Regions from separate parts of the Polaromonas vacuolata genome, predicted to be linked through region 1. Evidence: riboswitches for the same ligand, from Rfam matches in the RefSeq annotation. Region 1 holds a riboswitch; each other region holds the start of a gene.
The links. A riboswitch is a leader RNA that binds a small molecule or an ion and turns the genes downstream of it on or off. The one in region 1 is predicted to bind cobalamin.
Positions count from the first base shown of each region.

Region 2: it holds a riboswitch for cobalamin, as region 1 does, so the genes downstream of both, HC248_RS06460 (TonB-dependent receptor) here and HC248_RS12660 (cobyrinic acid a,c-diamide synthase CobB) in region 1, are expected to answer to the same signal.
Region 3: it holds a riboswitch for cobalamin, as region 1 does, so the genes downstream of both, HC248_RS06520 (bifunctional adenosylcobinamide kinase/adenosylcobinamide-phosphate guanylyltransferase) here and HC248_RS12660 (cobyrinic acid a,c-diamide synthase CobB) in region 1, are expected to answer to the same signal.

Region 1 covers NZ_CP051461.1:2,776,281-2,783,061, reverse strand. Annotated here, with positions in the region: gene HC248_RS12670 (aminotransferase class I/II-fold pyridoxal phosphate-dependent enzyme) at 1-851, shown strand, start outside; gene HC248_RS12665 (cobyric acid synthase) at 848-2,398, shown strand; cobalamin riboswitch at 2,488-2,721, shown strand; gene HC248_RS12660 (cobyrinic acid a,c-diamide synthase CobB) at 2,791-4,236, shown strand; gene cobO (cob(I)yrinic acid a,c-diamide adenosyltransferase) at 4,308-4,877, shown strand; gene cobW (cobalamin biosynthesis protein CobW) at 4,950-6,032, shown strand; gene cobN (cobaltochelatase subunit CobN) at 6,038-6,781, shown strand, end outside.
Region 2 covers NZ_CP051461.1:1,376,999-1,383,779, forward strand. Annotated here, with positions in the region: gene HC248_RS06430 (ABC transporter permease subunit) at 1-230, opposite strand, end outside; gene HC248_RS06435 (ABC transporter permease subunit) at 227-1,237, opposite strand; gene HC248_RS06440 (SWIB/MDM2 domain-containing protein) at 1,731-2,186, opposite strand; gene HC248_RS06445 (sulfite exporter TauE/SafE family protein) at 2,473-3,291, opposite strand; gene HC248_RS06450 (cell division protein ZapA) at 3,638-3,997, opposite strand; gene HC248_RS06455 (DUF904 domain-containing protein) at 3,994-4,257, opposite strand; cobalamin riboswitch at 4,293-4,586, shown strand; gene HC248_RS06460 (TonB-dependent receptor) at 4,666-6,663, shown strand.
Region 3 covers NZ_CP051461.1:1,392,027-1,398,807, reverse strand. Annotated here, with positions in the region: gene HC248_RS06540 (catalase family peroxidase) at 1-154, shown strand, start outside; gene HC248_RS06535 (hypothetical protein) at 179-316, opposite strand; gene serB (phosphoserine phosphatase SerB) at 660-1,370, shown strand; gene HC248_RS06525 (ABC transporter ATP-binding protein) at 1,389-3,221, shown strand; cobalamin riboswitch at 3,258-3,517, shown strand; gene HC248_RS06520 (bifunctional adenosylcobinamide kinase/adenosylcobinamide-phosphate guanylyltransferase) at 3,687-4,268, shown strand; gene HC248_RS06515 (ABC transporter substrate-binding protein) at 4,265-5,128, shown strand; gene HC248_RS06510 (FecCD family ABC transporter permease) at 5,104-6,162, shown strand; gene HC248_RS06505 (ABC transporter ATP-binding protein) at 6,159-6,781, shown strand, end outside.

The DNA.
Region 1 (6,781 bases):
TGGCGGATTTTCATGCGGTAGAGGCTTGGCGCATCGTATTAGCGGGTAGTGCGAGCGAATTTATTTACCGCATTACCGCTTGGGTGCAGCGCGGTGGTGCGCGCACTGTGCGACTGCCGCTACACGCTTATGGCGACTACGCCGCTGCCGCTAGCGCTTGGGGTTTGGACGTCGTCACCCACCCGCAAGAGGCGGCGTTAGCTTGGGGCTGTGAGCCGTCTAGCCCACTCGGCCAAGCGCAAACCGAATGGACACAAGCATCGTTCATGCAGCGCAGCGATGGTGTTCGTGTGTTGGACTGCGCTTATGCGCCTCTGCGCTTAACCGGCACTTCAAGTTTGCTTGGGGTTCAGCAAAACCATCTCTGGCAACTCTGGACGCCGAACAAAGCCCTAGGCCTGACCGGTGTACGCGGCGCTTATGCGATTGCGCCAGTTAGCGCTCAAGAGGCTGTGATCGCGCTTAACGCCATGTGTCCGTCTTGGCCGTTAGGCGTTCACGCTGTGGCTATGCTGCAAGCTTGGCTGCAACCAGAGGCGCAAAACTGGTTGATACAAAGTTTAGAAATCTTGCGTCAATGGAAGCTGCGTCAACTAAATATGCTGCAAGGTTTGGGCTGGATTTGCTTGCCTAGCGAGGCTAATTTTTTTTGCGCACGGCCTTTGGGTGACGATTCTGGCGCAGCCATCAAAACATTAACTGCTGCGCTCACGCATTTGCGCCATCACGGCATAAAACTGCGTGATGCATCTTCGTTTGGTTTGCCCGGCCATGTTCGGCTGGGCGTATTGTCACCAGTAGCGCAAGACGCGTTAGCCAGTGCTTGGAAACTTTTTAAGGACAATCAATGACTGCACGATGTGTGATGGTGCTGGGCACTACCAGCGGCGCTGGCAAGAGTTGGGTGACGACAGCTTTGTGTCGTTACTACGCGCGCCAAGGCTTAAAAGTGGCACCCTTTAAAGCGCAAAACATGAGCAATAACGCACGAGTGGTGGCGAGTAAAAACGCTGGCGATGTCGGTGGCGGCGAGATTGGTTCGGCGCAATATTTTCAAGCGCTGGCGGCACGCGCTGTACCCGATGTGCGCATGAACCCGCTGCTACTCAAACCCGAGCGCGATACCCACAGTCAAGTGGTGTTGATGGGCCAGGTCAGCGAAGCGCTCACTGCCATGCCGTGGCGCGGCCGTAGCGCGCATGTGTGGCCGCCTATCGCGCAGGCCTTAGATGATTTGCGTGCCGAAAACGATGTGGTGGTGATTGAAGGCGCGGGCTCACCCGCAGAAATTAATTTATCCAATAGCGACATTGTCAATATGCGCGTAGCCATGCACTGCAAAGCCCAGTGTTTGCTCGTCACTGACATAGACAGAGGCGGGGCGTTTGCGCATTTGTACGGTACTTGGGCTTTATTGCCTGAAGCTGAACGAGGCTTGATTAAAGGCTATGTGCTGAACAAATTTCGCGGTGATGCGGCGCTGTTAGCGCCGGCGCCGCAGATGTTGTTAGACCTGACCGGTGTGCCCATAGTCGCCACTTTGCCGATGTGGTGGCAGCACGGTTTGCCCGAAGAAGACGGGGTGTTTGACATGAGCAGCACGCTAGGTGGGGGCGACGCATCAACACTTGCTAAGCCCAGAGTGGTCTGCGTGATCGCCTACCCGCGCATGAGTAATTTAGATGAATTTCAGCCGCTTAAAAACGTGCCCGGTCTGCATTTAAAGTGGGTGCGTAGCCCAGCAGAACTGGCTAGTTTGAAGCCAAACGACTGGATTATTTTGCCGGGTTCTAAAAACACCAGCGGAGATTTAGCTTGGCTGCGCAGTCAAGGACTGGACCGCGCCGTGGCAGACCACGCGGCGCTTGGCGGTGCGGTGCTGGGTATTTGCGGCGGCTTGCAAATGCTCGGCGAGGCCTTGATCGACACGCACGGCATTGACGGCAATGCGCCGGGCTTGGGCTTGCTGCCGCTGGTGACGGTTTTTGCACAAGACAAAACGGTGCAATATACCCAGACCCGATTTTTGACAAACACAGAGGCGATCGCCGACGCTGTTGATGCTGACGTTTCGGCTTGGGCTGCGTTAGCGGGTACGCCGGTTTCGGGCTACGAAATTCATCACGGCTTGACAACGCAGCACTCAGCTTTTGCCAAAGCCGGAAATTTTACCCGTGCGGTTTTGCCCAACGATTTGGGTTGGGTGAATGCACAAGGCAATGTGTTGGGTCTGTATTTGCACGGCATGTTTGAAGACCCGGCAGTGCTGCAAGCGCTTTTTGGTGCCAACGTTCCTACCCTTGATTTTGTGTTTGATGGTCTGGCCGATTACATTGAAAAGCACTTTGAATCCGGCGTGTTGGATGCGCTAATTGCTTCACCATCTGCGCCGATTTAAACTTTTTTTAAGTCCTGCTTATAAGCGCCTAGACGTTGGAATTCGATCAAAATCGATATCGACCGATTCGGCGAGGGCAAGCAAATTTGAGTTACTATAACCAAGTTGGTGCTCGCAACATGAATCACATGCTGCAGTTCAACGGGAAACAGGAGGGTTGGCTATTGACAGCAAACCTAACCTGCGCTGCCCCCGCAACGGTAAGTGAACGAGCCCTTAGGCTCAGTTTTCATCACAGCCACTGAGCGTTTTTAATACGCGCTTGGGAAGGCGATGAAATTTGTTTCACCAGCCCGGATACCGGCCAACAAAGTAGTTGCACGCGTGCGTGCGATTGTTTCGTCCAAGCACCATCGGGGAAGATAGTGAGGGCAAAAACGTTGTCTGTATCCATGTTTTCCCAAATTGAGCGATCCGCACCGGTAAGCTTTGCTTGCCCTGCCATCTTGATCACCGCACCTGCGTCGGGTCAAGGCAAGACGACTGTCACGTCTGCACTCGCACGTCTGCACACTCGCCAAGGGCGCAAAGTGCGCGTCTTTAAATGCGGCCCCGATTTCCTCGATCCCTTCTGGCACACGCTTGCCAGCGGCGCTCCCGTACATCAACTCGATTTATGGATGACGGGCGAGGCGGACTGCCGCGCTAGATTAATGGCGGCCGCCGCTGACGCCGATTTGATTTTGGTCGAAGGTGTGATGGGCTTGTTCGATGGCGAGCCCAGCGCTGCCGATCTAGCGCAAAAGTTTGGCCTGCATGTGCTCGCCGTGGTCAATGCATCGGCCATGGCTGAGACTTTTGGTGCAGTCACATTTGGTTTGCAACATTACCGGCCCGGTCTGCATTGGGCTGGCGTGCTGGCTAATCAAGTGGGTAGCGACCGCCACACGCAAATGTTGCAATCTAGCTTGCGCGACCCCGCGCATTGGATGGGCGCTGTTAAGCGAAACCCAGCGATGAACTTACCCGGTCGGCATTTGGGTTTGACGGTGGCCAATGAACTCACCGACGCAATGGAAAGACTAGACGCCGCCGCCGACGCGTTAGCTGAAACCCCGTTGGGGCAAATGTCTGTGGCTGAATTAAAGCGTTGGGAGGTTTGTTTTGAAAGTTCAAACGCAACTGCCGATACGGACACCGCAAACTTCAAAGCCGAGCTTGCGTTCACTACCCGCCCCTTAGCCAATCAAACGATTGCTGTTGCGCGAGACGCAGCTTTTTGTTTTATTTATGCGGCCAACCTAGATTGCCTGCGCGAGCTGGGCGCGCAAATTACTTTCTTCTCGCCCTTGGCCGACAGCGCCGTGCCGGCTTGTGATGCAGTTTGGATTCCCGGTGGTTATCCAGAACTACACGCCGTCCCTATTGCCGCCAATACAGATTTTCGTGACTCGTTGGCGCAGCATGTAGGTCTGGGTAAACCGGTATGGGCCGAGTGCGGCGGCATGATGTCTTTGTTTCAAATACTCGTCACGGCTGATGGCGAAAAGCATAGTCAGTGGGGCATATTGCCGGGTGAAGTCAGCATGCACAAACGCTTGTCGGGTCTGGGGCCGCAGCAGTTGCGTTTAGATTCTGGCCTATTGCGCGGTCACACATTTCACTACTCCACCACCGCGACTAGTTTGCAAGCCGTAACCCGCACTTCGCGGCCGAATCTAGCACCCATGCCTGACGTTGGCGAGGCGCTTTGGCAACAGGGCTCTGTGCGCTGCAGTTATTTTCACGCTTGGTTTCCTTCTTGTCCGGCTGCGGTTGCTGAGCTCTTTAGCCCAAGCCCGCGCACGGAATTAAGCGCTGTGTTGCCCGAAGCGCAGTGCGCTCTGACGACTGCGTAAAGGCCATCACATGAAAAATTTAATGCTTACCGACAAGCGTTTTGTATCCCCGAAAAAGACGAAAGCCAGTCATGGAAATTGAAGCCCCACCCCTGCTGCGTGACACGCCAAAACCCACCGGCGAACGGCGTGGTTTGGTCATAGTCCACACCGGCACTGGCAAAGGCAAAAGCACAGCCGCATTTGGTTTGGCGCTGCGTGCCCACGGTCGGGGCAAAGTCATCAAGGTTTATCAATTCATGAAAGTGCCGACTGCGCGTTTCGGTGAGCACCGACTGTTTGAACAACTCGGTGTGCCAATTGTCGGCTTGGGCGATGGCTTTAGCTGGAAGAGTCGTGACTTAGAGCACTCGGCTGAGTTGGCTCAATTTGGCTGGGCGCAGGCTGAAGCAACGATTCGTGCGGGTGAACATTTCATGGTGGTGCTGGACGAAATCATGTATCCGCTGCGCTATGGGTGGATGCCCTTGGAGCCTGTACTGGCCTGCTTGCGCGAGCGTCCGCCTCACGTCCATGTGGTGCTCACTGGCCGTGGCGCGCCCGCAGAAATTATTGAACTGGCCGACACGGTGACAGAAATGACGCTAATCAAACATCACTTTAAAGCTGGTGTGCCCGCACAGCGCGGCATCGAAGATTGAATTTTTTAAGTTTAAGAATTTCTCTGTCGAAATCTTAAAACTTGATTTTTAAAACACTTAATAGGACTGCAGATGCAAACCCGCAAAATTCCCGCAACAATCATCACCGGCTTTCTGGGCAGTGGCAAAACCACGTTGCTACGTCACTTACTAAGCAACGCCAACGGGCGCCGCATTGCAGTGATTGTTAACGAGTTTGGTGAGTTGGGTATTGACGGTGAGTTGCTGCGTAGCTGCGGCATCGGTTGCGATGAAGACGGTAAACCCAACGGGGAATACATCGGTCAGGTCGTTGAATTAGCCAACGGCTGCCTATGTTGCACGGTGCAAGAAGAGTTTGCACCGGCTATGGAATTGTTAGCCGCTCGCCGTGATGAGATTGATTACTTGGTGATTGAAACTTCCGGTTTGGCTTTGCCCAAACCTTTGGTTCAAGCTTTTCAATGGCCGGCTTTGCGCAATGCTTTCACTGTTGACTCTGTTATCACCGTGGTGGATGCGCCTGCTGTAGCCGCAGGCCGTTTTGCCGATGACCCGGTAGCCGTCGATGCGCAGCGTAAACAAGACGAAAATTTAGACCACGACTCACCTCTGGCCGAATTGTTTGAAGACCAACTGGCTACCGCCGATTTAGTGATTGTGCATAAAACTGACGGCATGGATGCGGTCACTTTGGCGCATGTCGAAACCTTGATTCGTCTTGAAACCCTGCCCGGTGTCAAGTTAGTGCATGTGCAGCACGGCAAGATTGATCCTGCTTTGTTATTAGGCTTAGAGCGCTCGGTAGAAGACGTGATTGACCAGCGTAAAACCCATCACGACGAAGAAGAAGATCACGACCACGATGCGTTTGACTCCATCGCCGTGACCCTTGATGTGTCTGACCGCGCCGCCTTAATTAACGCATTGACCAGTCTTGTTCAAGCCCATGAAATTTTCCGCGTCAAAGGCTTTGTGTCTTTGCCAAACATTGCGATGCGGCTGGTAGTTCAAGGCGTGGGTCAACGTTTTGAGAGTTACTTTGACCGTGCTTGGCGTGCGGATGAAGTGCGCGCCAGTCGGCTGGTGTTGATTGGTGAGCATTTAGATGCGGCGCAATTACAGCAACAAATTCAAAACCAATTACACGAGCAGTTGCAGTTCGAAAAAGTCTAAACCACATGCATTTGCTCTCCACACGCCCAGGCGGCTACGTAGAAGATGACGGCTTGGGCGTGGTGCGCGTGGCGCAAACACCGGGTGAGATTGTCATTCTCAGTGCCGCTGATACGACGCTGGCTTTGCTGTCTGATGTCGCTTCCAGCTTGGACGATAGTTACCCCAAAATTCGCCTAGCGAACTTGATGTGGTTGCGTCAGCCCGCCAGCATGGACATGTATGTGGACGATGTTTTGCGCCACGCCCGCGTGGTGGTGATCGACCATCTGGGCAGCTTGAGCGAGTGGGCCTACGTGGTCGACCAAGCCATGGAACAAGCTGCAGCGCGTGGTTTGAAATTATTCATTTTCTCGGGTGATAACTTTGAAGACATGCAATTGCTTTTACGCAGCAATATGCCGCACGACGACTGTCGTCATCTGTGGCGCTGTTTACGCGAAGGCGGCCGCAGTAATGCACAAAACTTCTTTCAGTTTTTAGGTCATACGGCTTTTGGTTTGGGCGAACGCCCGGCACCCGCCGCGGTATTGCCACCTGCTTTGGTTTACAGGCCGCCACACAATGCGGCTGCGTGGATAGCTGGCGCACCCGTCGCTATGCTGGTTTTTTACCGCGCACATTTTGAGTCCGGCAACACCGCATTATTTGACGCCATGCTGGCGGGCTTGGCCCAAGCTGGTGTTAACGGTGTCGCAGTAGCGGTTGACTCGCTGAAGAACCCGACTAGTTTTGCGCTGCTGCAATCG
Region 2 (6,781 bases), 1.4 Mb from region 1:
CCTTCCTGCCAAAACGGCGGTTTTAAAAACACGCTGCTGTTGGTCAGGTTGGGTGGATGTGGTGCCAGCCAAGGCGCGAACAGCGCCACTAGCAATACCGTCACCACAATGATGAGGCCGGCCACCGCACCTTTGTTGGAGCTGAAATATGACCAGAATTCGCGCAGCGGATGCGGCGGCGCAGGCGCCACGCCAGCGGCGTGTGCAGGGTGTTTGGTAGATGCGCTCATCGCTGGTGCCTGATACGTGGATTGATGATGCCGTAGGTGATGTCCACCAGCAAATTAACGGCCATGACTAACAGGCCCAACAGCAGCATGCCGCCTTGCAGCACCGGGTAGTCGCGCCGACCAATGGCTTCGATGAGCCATTTGCCAACGCCGGGCCAAGAAAAGATAGTCTCGGTCAAAATTGCGCCGGTGAACAAAACGCCCACTTGCAAGCCAATCACGGTTACCACCGGAATCAAAGCATTGCGAAACGCATGCAGTCCCACTACGCGCTTACTCGACAAGCCCTTGGCGCGTGCCGTGCGTATGTAGTTCTCGCCCAGCACTTCTAGCATGGCGGATCGGGTCATACGCGCAATCACTGCGAGCGGGTTGGTACCCAGCACTATGGTGGGCAAAATCAGGTGCGAGGCGGCAGACCAAAACGCAGGTTTATTGCCTTCAAGCAAAGTGTCTATGAGTAAAAAACCAGTCACCGGCTGTATGTAATACATCACCGAAATTCGGCCGGATACCGGCGTGAGATCGAGCTGCACAGAAAATAAAAGTATCAGCAGCAAGCCCCACCAAAAAATCGGCATCGAGTAACCGGTCAGTGACACCCCCATCACGCCGTGGTCTAAAAACGAGTTTCGTTTTACCGCCGCGATAATGCCCGCCGGTATACCCAGTAGCAGCGCAAACAAAATCGCGCAGGTAGCGAGCTCTATGGTGGCGGGAAACAAGGTGGTGAATTCGGTCAGCACCGGGGTTTGTGTGATCAGCGATTTGCCCAAATCACCAGACAGCACGCGGCCTATATAGATGCCGTACTGAACCAGTATTGGCCGGTCTAGGCCATATTCTTTGAGCAACTGGGCGTGGCGAATCGGATCGATGCCGCGCTCACCAGCCAAGGTTTCTATCGGGTCCCCCGGCACCATGCGAATGAGAAAAAATGCCAGCAGTGTCATGCCCAGAAAAGTCGGGATAACTAGGCTTAGACGGGTGAAAATAAAGCGCAACATATCAAGGCTTAGCGTTTGCAGTTTGGACTTTTATCCAATGCAATTGCTGGTAATTTACGTTGATTAAGGCCTTTTTTTTTTTGCGTATTCGTTAGCATTAAGACATTTATGCTGACCATTGGCCAGCATGCTAATCGTTCTTAGCGTTGGGGTATTTTTCAAGCGCATTACCGGTAAATATTTTTTTAAAACTAGGGCTGAGACTTTTGCCATTGATCTTTTGAATCGGAGCTGTTGGTCTCAGTGTTATGAAGCGGTTCGGGCTTGATCTCCAAGGCCTTAATTTTTTATCGAACTAATTTTTTAGGCCTTCGGTTGCAAAGGTATGACTATTGCAATGTCCGTGCCAATCAAAAAGCCCGCGTTAAAAATGGCTGTACCATAGCGTAAATTTTTGGTTTGGTGAAAGTATATGCCTTGTTAATGTTGTGTATCGATGCGGCAAAAAAAAAGACCGGTTGAACCGGTCTTTTGAAGTCAGCAATAAAGCTGATTATTTGACGTGCTTGCCAATCAGGCCAGCCATCTCGAACATCGAGACTTGTGGTTTGCCGAAGACTGCTTTGAGCTTGTCGTCTGCATTGATCATGCGTTTGTTGGCGCTGTCCTGCAGACCCTTGGCTTTGATGTAAATCCAGAGCTTGCTGACGATCTCGGTGCGTGGTAACGGCTTGTCGCCGACTACTGCCGAGAGTTCTTTGCTCAAAGTCAGCGGCTTCATAAACGCGGCGTTGGGCGTGCGTTTTTTGGCGGCGACTTTTTTTGCTGCGGGTGCTTTTGCTGCAACGGTTTTTGCAGGAGCTGCTTTTTTAGCGGCTACTACTTTTTTCGCTGCTGCTGGAGCTGCAGCTTTGGTTGCGGGTGCTGCGGCTTTTACAGCCACTTTTTTTGCCGGTGCAGCCTTTGGTGCGGGTGCTTTTTTTGCCGGTTCTTTTTTTGCAGTTGCCATGATTGATTTTCCTTCTGAAAGTTGACAAATCACCAGTGAAAATAACTAGTCTTTACTGGCACAGCGGATGCTACTGGAGAAAACATGTGTTTCATAGGGCGGAGCCTATTTTTTTGCTTGTTTTTGCAGTCATTTACCTTTGAAGCGTAAAAAAACTGCAAATCGAGCTTTTTCGCAGCTGATTCGTCGTTGCTTTTGCAGCGCCAGCCAGAGTTCTTTATGCACACGGTAATTTGTAATTGTGGTTTTTGAAATTTAAAAACCGTGTTTAAAGCGCTGTAAAAGCTTAAAAACTGACTATGCCTTTGAACAGCATGTAAGCGGCAAGCACATACAGCAGACTGGCAAATATGCGTTTGAGTTTGCTAATCGGCAAAGTGTGAGCCGCTTTAGCGCCCAAGGGAGCCATCAGAAAACTACTCGTGGCGACCACAACCAGAGCTGGCAACCAGATGTAGCCAAATGAGCTGGGTGGTAAATTTTGTACTGTTTGTCCGCTAATGGCATAACCCACGACGTTGGCCAGAGCGATAGGAAAACCTAGTGCGGCTGAGGTTGCGACTGCGCTGTGCATGCTTACGTTGCACCAAGTCATAAACGGCACGCTGATGAATCCGCCACCTGCACCCACCAGTCCGGACAGAAAACCTATGAAACCACCTGCGCCTAATTGCCCGGCAGTGCCTGGCATTTGGCGCGTGGCTTCGGGCTTTTTATTCATAATCATTTGGGTCGCAGAAAAGCTCACGAATAGGCCAAAAAATATAGCCAAATAAGAGCCCTTAAGCAGCGCAAAAACGCCTAAGCTGCCGATAAAACTACCCACCACAATGCCGGGAGCTAAGCGTTTGACGATATCCCAGCGCACCGCGCCGCGCTTGTGGTGTGCTCTGACGCTGGCAATCGAAGTGAAGATAATGGTTGCCATGGAAGTGGCAATCGCCATCTTCACTGCCAGATCTGGCGATATACCGCGCCCTGACATGATGATGGTGAGAAACGGCACCATCAACATGCCCCCGCCAATACCGAGCAAGCCCGCAAGAAATCCGGTACTCAGTCCCAGGATTATGAGTTCGACTATGAGCTGTGGTTCAAGAATCATGGCAGTGCAGCCCGGTTTGCGGGCTGGTGTTGGGGGAGGGTTATGAAAGGCAGATGCCTGTGATGCAAGCTAGCCGTGCAGGCCGTTTGCGTGAATAGGTGTCTGCAAAAATCACTGGACTGTCATCCTGAACCAGGGTTCAGGTGGGCGAGGTCATTCCAACTTCGGGTCCGTCTAACGCGAGACGGTCACTCCAGTCAGAAAATTTCCAAGCCCGAGCTCAGAGAGCATTGGTTGCAGGAAATATTAAGCCCAATAGATATTGCAGACGATTTCATTGTAGGCGCTGCTGTGTCCCGGCTTAAGCTCGTGGTTATCAAAACGCTTTCTTTACCGGCGTAATTTTTCAGAGCAGTTGGCCATCAGTGCCTAGTGCATGGTCTAGGCGTTTGAGCAACACTGCCAGTTGCAGCTCGTAAGCGGCGCTATGGTTTTCTTGCAGCTTGTCGGCTGCAGTGATTTGGCCCGCCTCGGCTAGGCTGGTTGACAGGTAAGCGCTGGTTGTGCCTTGCTCGGGTAATTCAAAAGCTAAGTTAAGCGCGGCCAGAACGGCGATACGGTCGCGGGCTTTGACTTTTCCAGCGTCACGTATTTTGCACATCGCAACATCGACGCGATTGACCGCTTCTAACATGCGAGCATCACCGTTTTCCGGACAGCCAAGCAGGTAATTTTGGCCCATGATTTGAACTTCAAGTTTTTTCATTTGTCTCCCCCTGTATTGGTGTGGGGCGGTGCGGCGGCATTCTCGGGCAGGCGCTCTAACAAGGCGTCAACTCGTGCTCGCGCTGCGCTTAACCGGGATTTGAGAGAGTCTCTTTCATTACTGATAGCGCTTATCTGAGCGTTAAGCAGCTCATTGGTGCGCTGTAATTCCTCATGGCGCAGCAGTAAGCGCTCAACCCTCTCGATGATTTGCTCAATGCCGGAGCTGGCGGCGCTGTGGTTTAAGTTGGGATTATCCATTACTGATTTATTGTAGAGTGAGCCGGATTGAGTCGCGTAGAATGCTTTTTATTGGTGCTTGCAGTGTGTCTTACACGCTGCAGTTCAACGGGAAGCAGGAGGGTGATGATGTTAGTTGTGCGGGTAATTCCGCTAAACACACACAAATTTTCCTAACCTGCGCTGCCCCCGCAACGGTAAAACAGACAAGTACATCTGCCTAAATTTTTTACTAAGTGTACTTAGCTTTCATCATCAGCTACTTAGCTTGCTGATTAAAAGGAATGCTTGACAAGGCGATGTACAGCAGCTCCGTCAGCCCGGATACCGGCCAATAAAGTGACTGCGTAGCCCTTGATGGCAAACGCTGTCTTATCGCTAATGCACTGGCGGGGAAGCCGGTGAAAGTAATTTGCTGATTGTTTATCCATGTTTGCTAATAAGTTTCGCTTAACTGGCTCACGCCTTGCCGTGCTTGCTGTTTTTTTGCCCGTTGCCTCAGTCGCACTAGCGCAGTCCCAAGCTGCGCTCAAACCAATTATTGTGACTGGTGACCGTATTGCTGGCGCACGTGAATCGCAACCTTATGGCAGCAGTGTGATCAGCTCTGAAGACATTGCGCGGATTGGTGCAGTTACTGTTAACGATGCCATCATGCGGCTGCTCGGTGTAGTAGGACGTCAAGATTTTTATGGTGGCGGTGACTACTCGCTAGACTTACGCGGCTTTGGCACGACTTCAGACAATAACCAAGTGGTGATAGTTGATGGCATCCGTTTGAGTGAAGCCGACACAGGTGGCACACGCCTAGCCGGTATTGCAATTGACTCAGTGGCGCAAATTGAAGTGATTCGCGGCAGCGGTGCGGTGCTTTATGGCGAGGGTGCAACCGGCGGTGTGATCATCATCACTACCAAAGCCGGTGCTGGCTTAGCGCGTAAAAACAGTGCTTCGCTGTACGCCGGCGCAGGCAGTTTTGGCTTGCGCGAAGGTCGTGCTAACGCCACCATCGCTAGCGGTGGTTTTTCTCTAGACATAGGCGCGATGAATCGCAAAAGCGATAACTTCAGGGACAACTTTAAGTCCGAAAGCGATGCGCTGTCAGTTTCTGGTCAATGGAGTAATGACTGGCTGAGATTCGGCGCTAGCCGCTCTGAGGACAATCTGAGTACTGGTTTGCCGGGCGCTTTGAGCGCCGAGCAGTTTGCCAACAATCCGCATCAAGCACAGTTCACCAGCACTGACGATCAAGCGCGTATCGAAAATATCCGCAACAGCGTATTTGCCGAAGCCACCTCTGGCAACTGGCTGCTAGCGTTTGAAGCCGGTCAACGCACAAAAAAACTACGCAGCCAAAGTGTCAATAATGCGTCAATTTATAGCGCTGATATTAAGTCCAACAATTACGGTTTGCGGGCGATCAACACATCGACTCAAGCGCTATACAGCAGCAAACTGGTGCTGGGGTCTGACTACTCGCGTTGGACGCGTGATGTGGCCAATTCATTTCCTGCGTTTAATTTTTTCTCCGCTAACAACGCAGCGCAAACTTCACATGCATTTTATTTTCGTGAAGAATTCACGCTGACCTCGACCGGCAGCGTGTTTTCAGTAGGCGCGCGAACCGAAAATATTAAAAAAGATACGCGTGTGAGCTTGCCTGCCGCGTCGCAATCGGGTTTGGCGAATCGTCAAAACGCATGGGAGCTGGGCTTGAGTCAGCCCATTAATACGCAGGTCTCGGTTTATGCTCGTATTGGTGAGAGTTTTCGCTTAGCAAACGCGGATGAATATAGTTTCGCTACGCCCGATAAAAATTTGCTGCCGCAGCGCTCCAAAGACATCGAATTAGGAAGTCGCTATGCCGCTGGTCCGCTGAAGTTTGAGGCCCGCCTTTACCGCAGTGCGCTAACCAATGAGATTGGCTTTGACCAAAATGCGAACGGACCTTTTGGTCCCGGTTCTGGCGCCAACGTTAATTTTGATCCCACACGCCGCAGCGGTATTGAGCTAGACGGTAGTTACGCACTGAGCAAAGTTTTGAGCTTTCGCGGTAATGCAGCGCTGCGCAAGTCTACGTTTACTGCGGGTCAATATGCCGGCAAAGATGTGGCGCTTGCACCGCGCAAAAGTCTGGCGATTCATGCAGATTGGATTCCAACGACAAACCATTTGCTCAGCGGCGGTGTTAACTGGGTTTCAACTCAGCATCCAGACTTTGCTAATCAGTGTTCCATGCCCGCCTACACCACGGCTGACGCACGCTACGCCTACTCTTGGTCAAACATGGAAGTCTCAGTCGGTCTGCGTAATGTGTTTGACCGCAAATACTACACGCAAGCTTTTGCTTGCACGGATGGTGTGACTAACAGCGTCTATCCGGAGTCAGGCCGTGCTGCAACGGTTGCCCTTCGGATTAAGTTTTAAGTGCGAATTTATAAGCCTGACGCTCCACTACCTTGACCATACAAACCGGATCTGATCATGACTGCTCCAGTGCTTGACTCGACAATTTCAACAATTGAAAATCTTGCATCTATTGATT
Region 3 (6,781 bases), 1.4 Mb from region 1:
CTTGACCGCCACTAGCCCAGATCAAGTTAAAGCGCAAAAAGCATTGCTTTTTAACCCACTGTCGCTGACAGATGGTATTTCCGCTTCAAAAGACCCGGTGCTCCTGATTCGCCCAGCAGCCTACGGCGTTAGCTTTGGTCAACGCGTTCAGTAATACAAAAACGGCCTCTTTGAAGGCTTACCCCAGTGCGACTGAGCGCGTCTGATTTTGCGTTATTAAACCAAACAAGATCATGGCCTGCTCAGCACTCAAAAATTGAGCTTCGCACTTAATCGTCACAAATACCAGCGCCCAAAAGTCAGCGTTGGTATTCAATAAAAAAACACCTCAAAGTTAGCCAGAAGAAGCGCTTTGACGGACAAGTAAGCTCTGCACTATCCGCGCGCAGCGACAGCAACAAAGCCAAGGCAGCGGCGTTGCCAGCCATCGCTAGGCACATAAAGCACGGACTGAAAAAAACAATCCAAAGCCCCGGCAGCCCCATGATTTACAAAAAATCATAGAATCAAATCATCTTTTGCTTCGCGGAAAACCTCAGAACGATAGCATTAAGACTGCATCAATTCGGGCTACAACCACTGCTCAAAAAGCCGACGGCCAAGTCAAACTTAAGTGGTCAAGCACACTACAAAAGCCCAATAAAAAGCCTACATACTCCATGACTCCAACCGAAATTTCTCCCGGCCTGATGGCCAATGTCAGCCTGCCCGTGCTACGCCTTAGCGACTTCAAGCTGATTGCTTTTGACATGGATTCGACCCTGATCAACATCGAGTGCGTAGACGAAATCGCTGACGCAGCTGGCCGTAAAAGCGAGGTCTCGGCCATCACCGAAGCCGCTATGCGCGGCGAGATCACCGACTACAAAGACAGCTTGCGCCAGCGCGTTGCGCTGCTCAAAGGCGTCAGTCTGCAAAGCATGAATGAGGTCTACCAGCAACGCCTCAAGCTCAACCCGGGCTCAGCAGAGCTGGTTAACGCCTGCAAGCAGGCCGGACTTAAAGTGTTGCTAGTGAGCGGCGGCTTTAGCTTTTTCTCTGACCGGGTGCGCGACGAACTCGGGATAGATTTCACCCGCTCGAATGTGCTGGAAGAAAAAGACGGCCTGCTCACAGGCCGCATGGTCGATCAGTCTTGGGGTGACATTTGCGACGGCGACGAGAAACGCAAGATGCTGCTGCAAACCTGCGCTGACCTGGGCATTGCGCCTAGCCAAGCGATTGCCATGGGCGACGGTGCCAACGACTTGGCCATGATGGGCGTTGTCGGTCTATCCGTGGCCTATCACGCCAAGCCCGCCGTACGCGAGCAGGCCATGCTGGCCATTAACACCGGCGGTCTGGACAGACTGCTGGAAATCATGGTTTAAGGCGGAGAAAAATTGTCAATCTACAAACCTTTTGAAAAACTCCTACACGCCTATCCGGAAGATGAACCACAACCCGTCCCCACCGGTTTTGTGGCGTTTTTATGGGCATGCAGCAAAGGCGCACGCGCTTATCTTGTAGGCTTGGCGCTGCTCTCAGCGCTGATGGCGGCTTTTGAAGCCATGCTGTTTGCCGCCCTCGGCCGCATCGTCGACGTGTTGTCAAAGGCCAGCCCCGGCAAACTCTGGGCCGATAACAGCACCTTGCTCTTGGTATTGGGCGGCGTAGTGCTGGCCAGTATTGTGGTGGTGGCGGTGCAAACCATTCTCAAACACCAAACCTTGGCGGTGAATTTTCCTATGCGTTTACGCTGGAATTTCCACCGCTTAATGCTCGGGCAAAGCATGTCTTTTTACCAAGACGAATTCGCCGGCCGCCTAACCACCAAAGTCATGCAAACCGCGCTGGCAGTGCGCGACACTTTGTTTGTAATGGCCGATGTACTTATAGCCATGGTGATTTATGTGATCACCATGACCCTGTTGGCCGCCTCTTTTGATCCGCGCCTGAGCCTACCGTTTCTGGTCTGGCTGGTGTGCTACATAGCGGCACTGACTTACTTCGTGCCGCGCCTAGGCCATGTGGGCAAAGCCCAAGCTGATGCACGCTCGACCATGACGGGCCGCATTACCGATGCTTATACCAATATCAGCACCGTCAAATTGTTCTCGCACACGCACAGGGAAGCGGCGTTTGCGCGCTCGGCCATGCATGAATTTATGCAAACCGGTTACAAGCAAATGCGCTTGGTATCGAGTTTTGAGACCGTCAACCACGCACTCAGCATGGGCCTTATTTTGGGCATGGCCGGCACTTCGTTATGGCTCTGGGACCAAGGTCAAGTCGGTGCCGGTGCAGTCGCTGCAGCCACCGCAATGGCGCTACGCTTGCAAGGCATGTCACATTGGATTATGTGGGAGACGACCAGCTTGTTCGAAAGCGTAGGCACGGTGCAAGACGGAATAAACACCTTGTCGCGACCACGCACCATAGTCGATACGCCAGATGCCAAAGATTTAACGGTCAGCCGCGGTGAAGTGGTTTTTGACCATGCCACCTTTAGCTACGGCAACGGCAAACCAGTGATTGATGACTTGACGCTCACTGTGCGCGCTGGCGAGAAAATCGGCTTGGTTGGACGCTCAGGCGCTGGCAAATCGACGTTGGTTAATTTACTGCTGCGCTTTCATGAGCTTGACAGCGGCACGCTGCGCATAGATGGCCAAGATGTCACGCTGGTCACGCAAGACAGCTTGCGCAGCCACATCGGCATGGTCTCGCAAGACACCTCGTTAATGCACCGATCAGTACGCGACAACATCTGCTACAGCCGCCCCAACGCCAGCGACGAGGAACTGCACGCCGCGGCCAAGGGCGCACAGGCGGAGGGCTTTATCAGCACGCTCAGTGATTTGCAAGGCCGAACCGGCTATGACGTGCAAGTCGGCGAGCGCGGTGTCAAACTCTCGGGCGGTCAGCGCCAGCGCATAGCGATTGCACGCGTGATGCTAAAGAACGCACCGATATTGCTGCTAGACGAAGCCACCAGCGCACTCGATTCAGAAGTCGAAGCCGCGATTCAAAGCAGCTTAGAGACCTTGATGCAAGGCAAGACCGTTATCGCCATTGCCCACCGCCTGTCAACCATTGCGGCAATGGACAGACTGATAGTCTTAGACCAAGGCAAGATTGTCGAGCAAGGCACGCACCAAGAATTGCTCGCCAATGACGGCTTGTATGCGCGCTTATGGACACACCAGAGCGGTGGATTTTTGGACGAAGATATTCACTAAAACCTCGACCTGCGAGCCAAACGCCAATAGCGCACAGCGTAGAATCGAAAAGTTGGTGCTCGCCACTTGGTTCGCAGGTGGCAGTTCAACGGGAAGCAGGAAAAAATGTGTTGGCACTAAGCCCCACAACCAACCTGCGCTGCCCCCGCAACGGTAAACGAACAAATACGTCGCAGCTTTTTGCAACGTGTACTTAGCTTTCATCACAAGCCACTGAGCGCCCTGAACAAGCGTTTGGGAAGGCGATGAAGGTAGGCTTCGTTAGCCCGGATACCGGCCAACAAGTTGAATGCCGTGCGCCAAATAAACGCAGGGCTTATTCTTGTCGCCCAAGCACTGACGGGGAAGTCGGTAAGGGCCTATTTGCCTGCGCGTGAGTTCATGATTTTGTATTTTTTCAGTCTTCGCTTTGCCAATTTCCAAAGCGTACGCACGCCGTTTTTTTCGCTCACTAGGTATCTGCGCATGAGCCGCCAAGTCAATGAGCTGATATTGGGCGGCCAAAAAAGTGGCAAATCGCGCCGCGCTGAAATGCTAGCCAGCGCTTGGCTAGCCCACTCAACAGATCACAAAGCCATGCTGATTGCCACGGCCCAGCCTTGGGACGATGAAATGCAGACCCGTATCGAGCGTCACCAACAAGACCGCGCTAGTCGGGTGCCCGAGATGACGACCTTAGAAGAGCCGCTAAGATTAGTCCAAGCTATTGAGCAACTCAGCCATGCCAACAACTTAATAGTCATAGACTGCCTGACCTTATGGCTAGGCAATCTCTTAATGCCGGCGCTTGCCAACACGGATGATGAAAAAACCCGACATGACAAAGCCCAAGTGCAGATCTCTAGACTGATCACCGGGATTCAAAACTCTGCCGGCCCTTTGGTATTTGTCGGCAATGAAATCGGTCTTGGCGTAATCCCCATGGGGCGCGAGACGCGCGCTTTTGTCGATGCGCTAGGCCTGCTCAATCAAGGCGTCGCCAGTGCTTGCGAGCGGGTTACTTTTATGGCCGCAGGTCTGCCGCTAACCCTCAAGCCCGCCGCATGAAAGCGCTGCTCGCAACCCTTTTAGGTCTGCTCTGCTTAGCCCCAGCACTGGCTTTTCAAGTCACTGATGACCGCGGCGTCACCAGCGTTTTTGAGACAACGCCGCAGCGCATTGTGAGTCTGCTGCCATCGCTGACCGAAACGGTCTGTGCCCTAGGCCAGTGCCAACGTTTAGTCGGTGTGGATCGCTATTCCAACTACCCAGACAGCGTCAATCGCTTGCCGCAATTAGGCGGTGGAATAGACCCAAATTTAGAAGCGATTGTGCGGCTAAAGCCAGACTTGGTACTGCTTTCACGCGCTACCCGTGTGAGCACAAGACTGGAAGCATTAGGCATTAAAGTCGTTGCGCTAGAGACCAAGAATCATGCCGACGTCAAACGCATTTTGCACACTGTGGGCGTGATTTTGGCGGTACCAGAAGAAATCGGCGCCGCTAAAATCTGGCGCGAGATTCAGACCGGTCTTGCCGCGGCCACACAGTCAATCCCACCCAAGGCTAGAAACGCCAAGGTTTACTTTGAGGTCAACCGCGGCCCGTATGCAGCCGGTGAGTCATCCTTTATCGGCGAGACGTTGCAATCCCTTGGCGTGCGCAACATAGTCCCCGCAGCGCTAGGCCCGTTCCCAAAACTCAACCCCGAGTTCGTGCTGCGCGCCAACCCTGACCTCATCATGCTGGGCAGCCGCAGCATGCAAGGCCGGGTTGATTACCCCGGCTGGTCTGGCATCAAGGCAATCGCCGAGCATCGCATTTGTGTGTTTAACCTACGCGACTCCGACACCGTGGTGCGGCCCGGCCCGCGCTTGGCAGAAGCGGCCCGCATCATGGCCAAATGTTTGCAAGACCAATACCCGTGAGAGACACGCACCTACGCCATCAACGTATAGCCTTGCTGTTGACGCTGGGCTTATTGCTGCTGTGCGTACTGCTGCTTTTGCTGGGGGTGAGCGTAGGCAGCAGTGGTTTTGAAAGTTTGATCAACATGCAAAGCGACCCGCAAGCACTGCAAATCGTGCAGCAAATACGGCTGCCCAGAACCCTAGGCGCGCTGCTGGCCGGTGCCTTGCTGGGCTTGGCCGGTGCCGTCGCTCAAGGCCTGTTTCGCAACCCTTTAGCCGATCCTTATTTGCTTGGCAGTGCCTCTGGCGCTTCACTGGGTGTGGTTTGCGCGATGGCGCTTTTTGGGGTCTCGCCCATGGCCAATGTTTGGCTGGCGCGCATCGGTTTAACCGGTGCGGCTTTTCTCGGCGCGATTGCTGCCGTGTTGCTCACATTGCTGCTGGCCAAGGGCGTGCAGCACACGCTGCGCTTGCTGCTCGCTGGAGTCGTGGTCGGCGTGGTGTTGGGCGCAGTCACGGCTTTGATACTGCTGTTAAACCCCGACTTAATGCAGGCCATGCAGTCTTTTATGCTCGGCAGTACTGCTTTTGTTGGCTGGAGCGCTTGTGCCGTGATGGCTGCTCTGCTTGCACTGTGTTTGGCTGCGACAGGCTTGATGAGCCATGTGCTGGACGGTTTGTCGCTAGGCGAAGCGACCGCCCATAGCCTAGGTCTGCGGCTACCGCAAATGCGCTTTGCACTGGTCGCTGTTCTAGCACTTAGCACCGGCACAGCCGTGGCGCAAACCGGTTTAATCGCCTTTGTCGGACTGGCTGCGCCGCACTTGGTGCGCTCCATCGTGAAGACCACTTATGGTCGGCTAAGCCTGCTGTCTAGTTTGATGGGCGCGGCCTTGCTCACCGGTGCCGACATACTCGCACGCTGGTTGATCGCGCCGCAAGAGTTGCCCGTGGGCGTGCTCACCGCAGTACTGGGCGGCGGTTATTTGCTGTGGTTGATGCATAGGCAAAACAACCCGCGTAGCAGCGCTGACAACAGGAGTGCGGCGTGACCTCTTTACAGCTTGAAAGTCTAGCTTTAGAAGCACGCAATATCAGCGCCAGCTTAGGTGGTGCTCAGGTGTTGCATGGCTTATCGGCAAAATTAACGAGTGGTCGTTGGACCAGCATAGTTGGCCCCAACGGCGCGGGTAAATCGACTTTTCTTAAAGTGCTGGCCGGCTTGTTGGCGCACAGCGGCGAGATTTATTTACTCGGCCAAGCGATGGCCGGCCTGCGTGCCAAGGACAAGGCTAGACAGCTGTCTTGGTTAGGCCAGAACGAAGCCTCAGCCGATGACCTCAACGCCTATGACGTGGTGATGTTGGGGCGACTGCCGCACCAGTCTTGGCTGGCCGCACCGTCAGCCCAAGACCATGAACAAGTCGAAAAATCTTTGCGCGCTACTCAGGCTTGGGATTGGCGTGGCCGAGCCTTGAGCCAGCTCTCAGGCGGCGAGCGCCAGCGCGTGCTGCTAGCGCGTGCCCTGGCCGTTGATGCTCAGGTGTTACTGATGGATGAGCCGCTGGCCAATCTCGACCCGCCGCATCAAACCGACTGGCTGCTATTGGTGCGCGAGCTTGTCGCCAGCGGTAAAACCGTGGTCAGCGTGCTGCATGAAATCTCTATGGC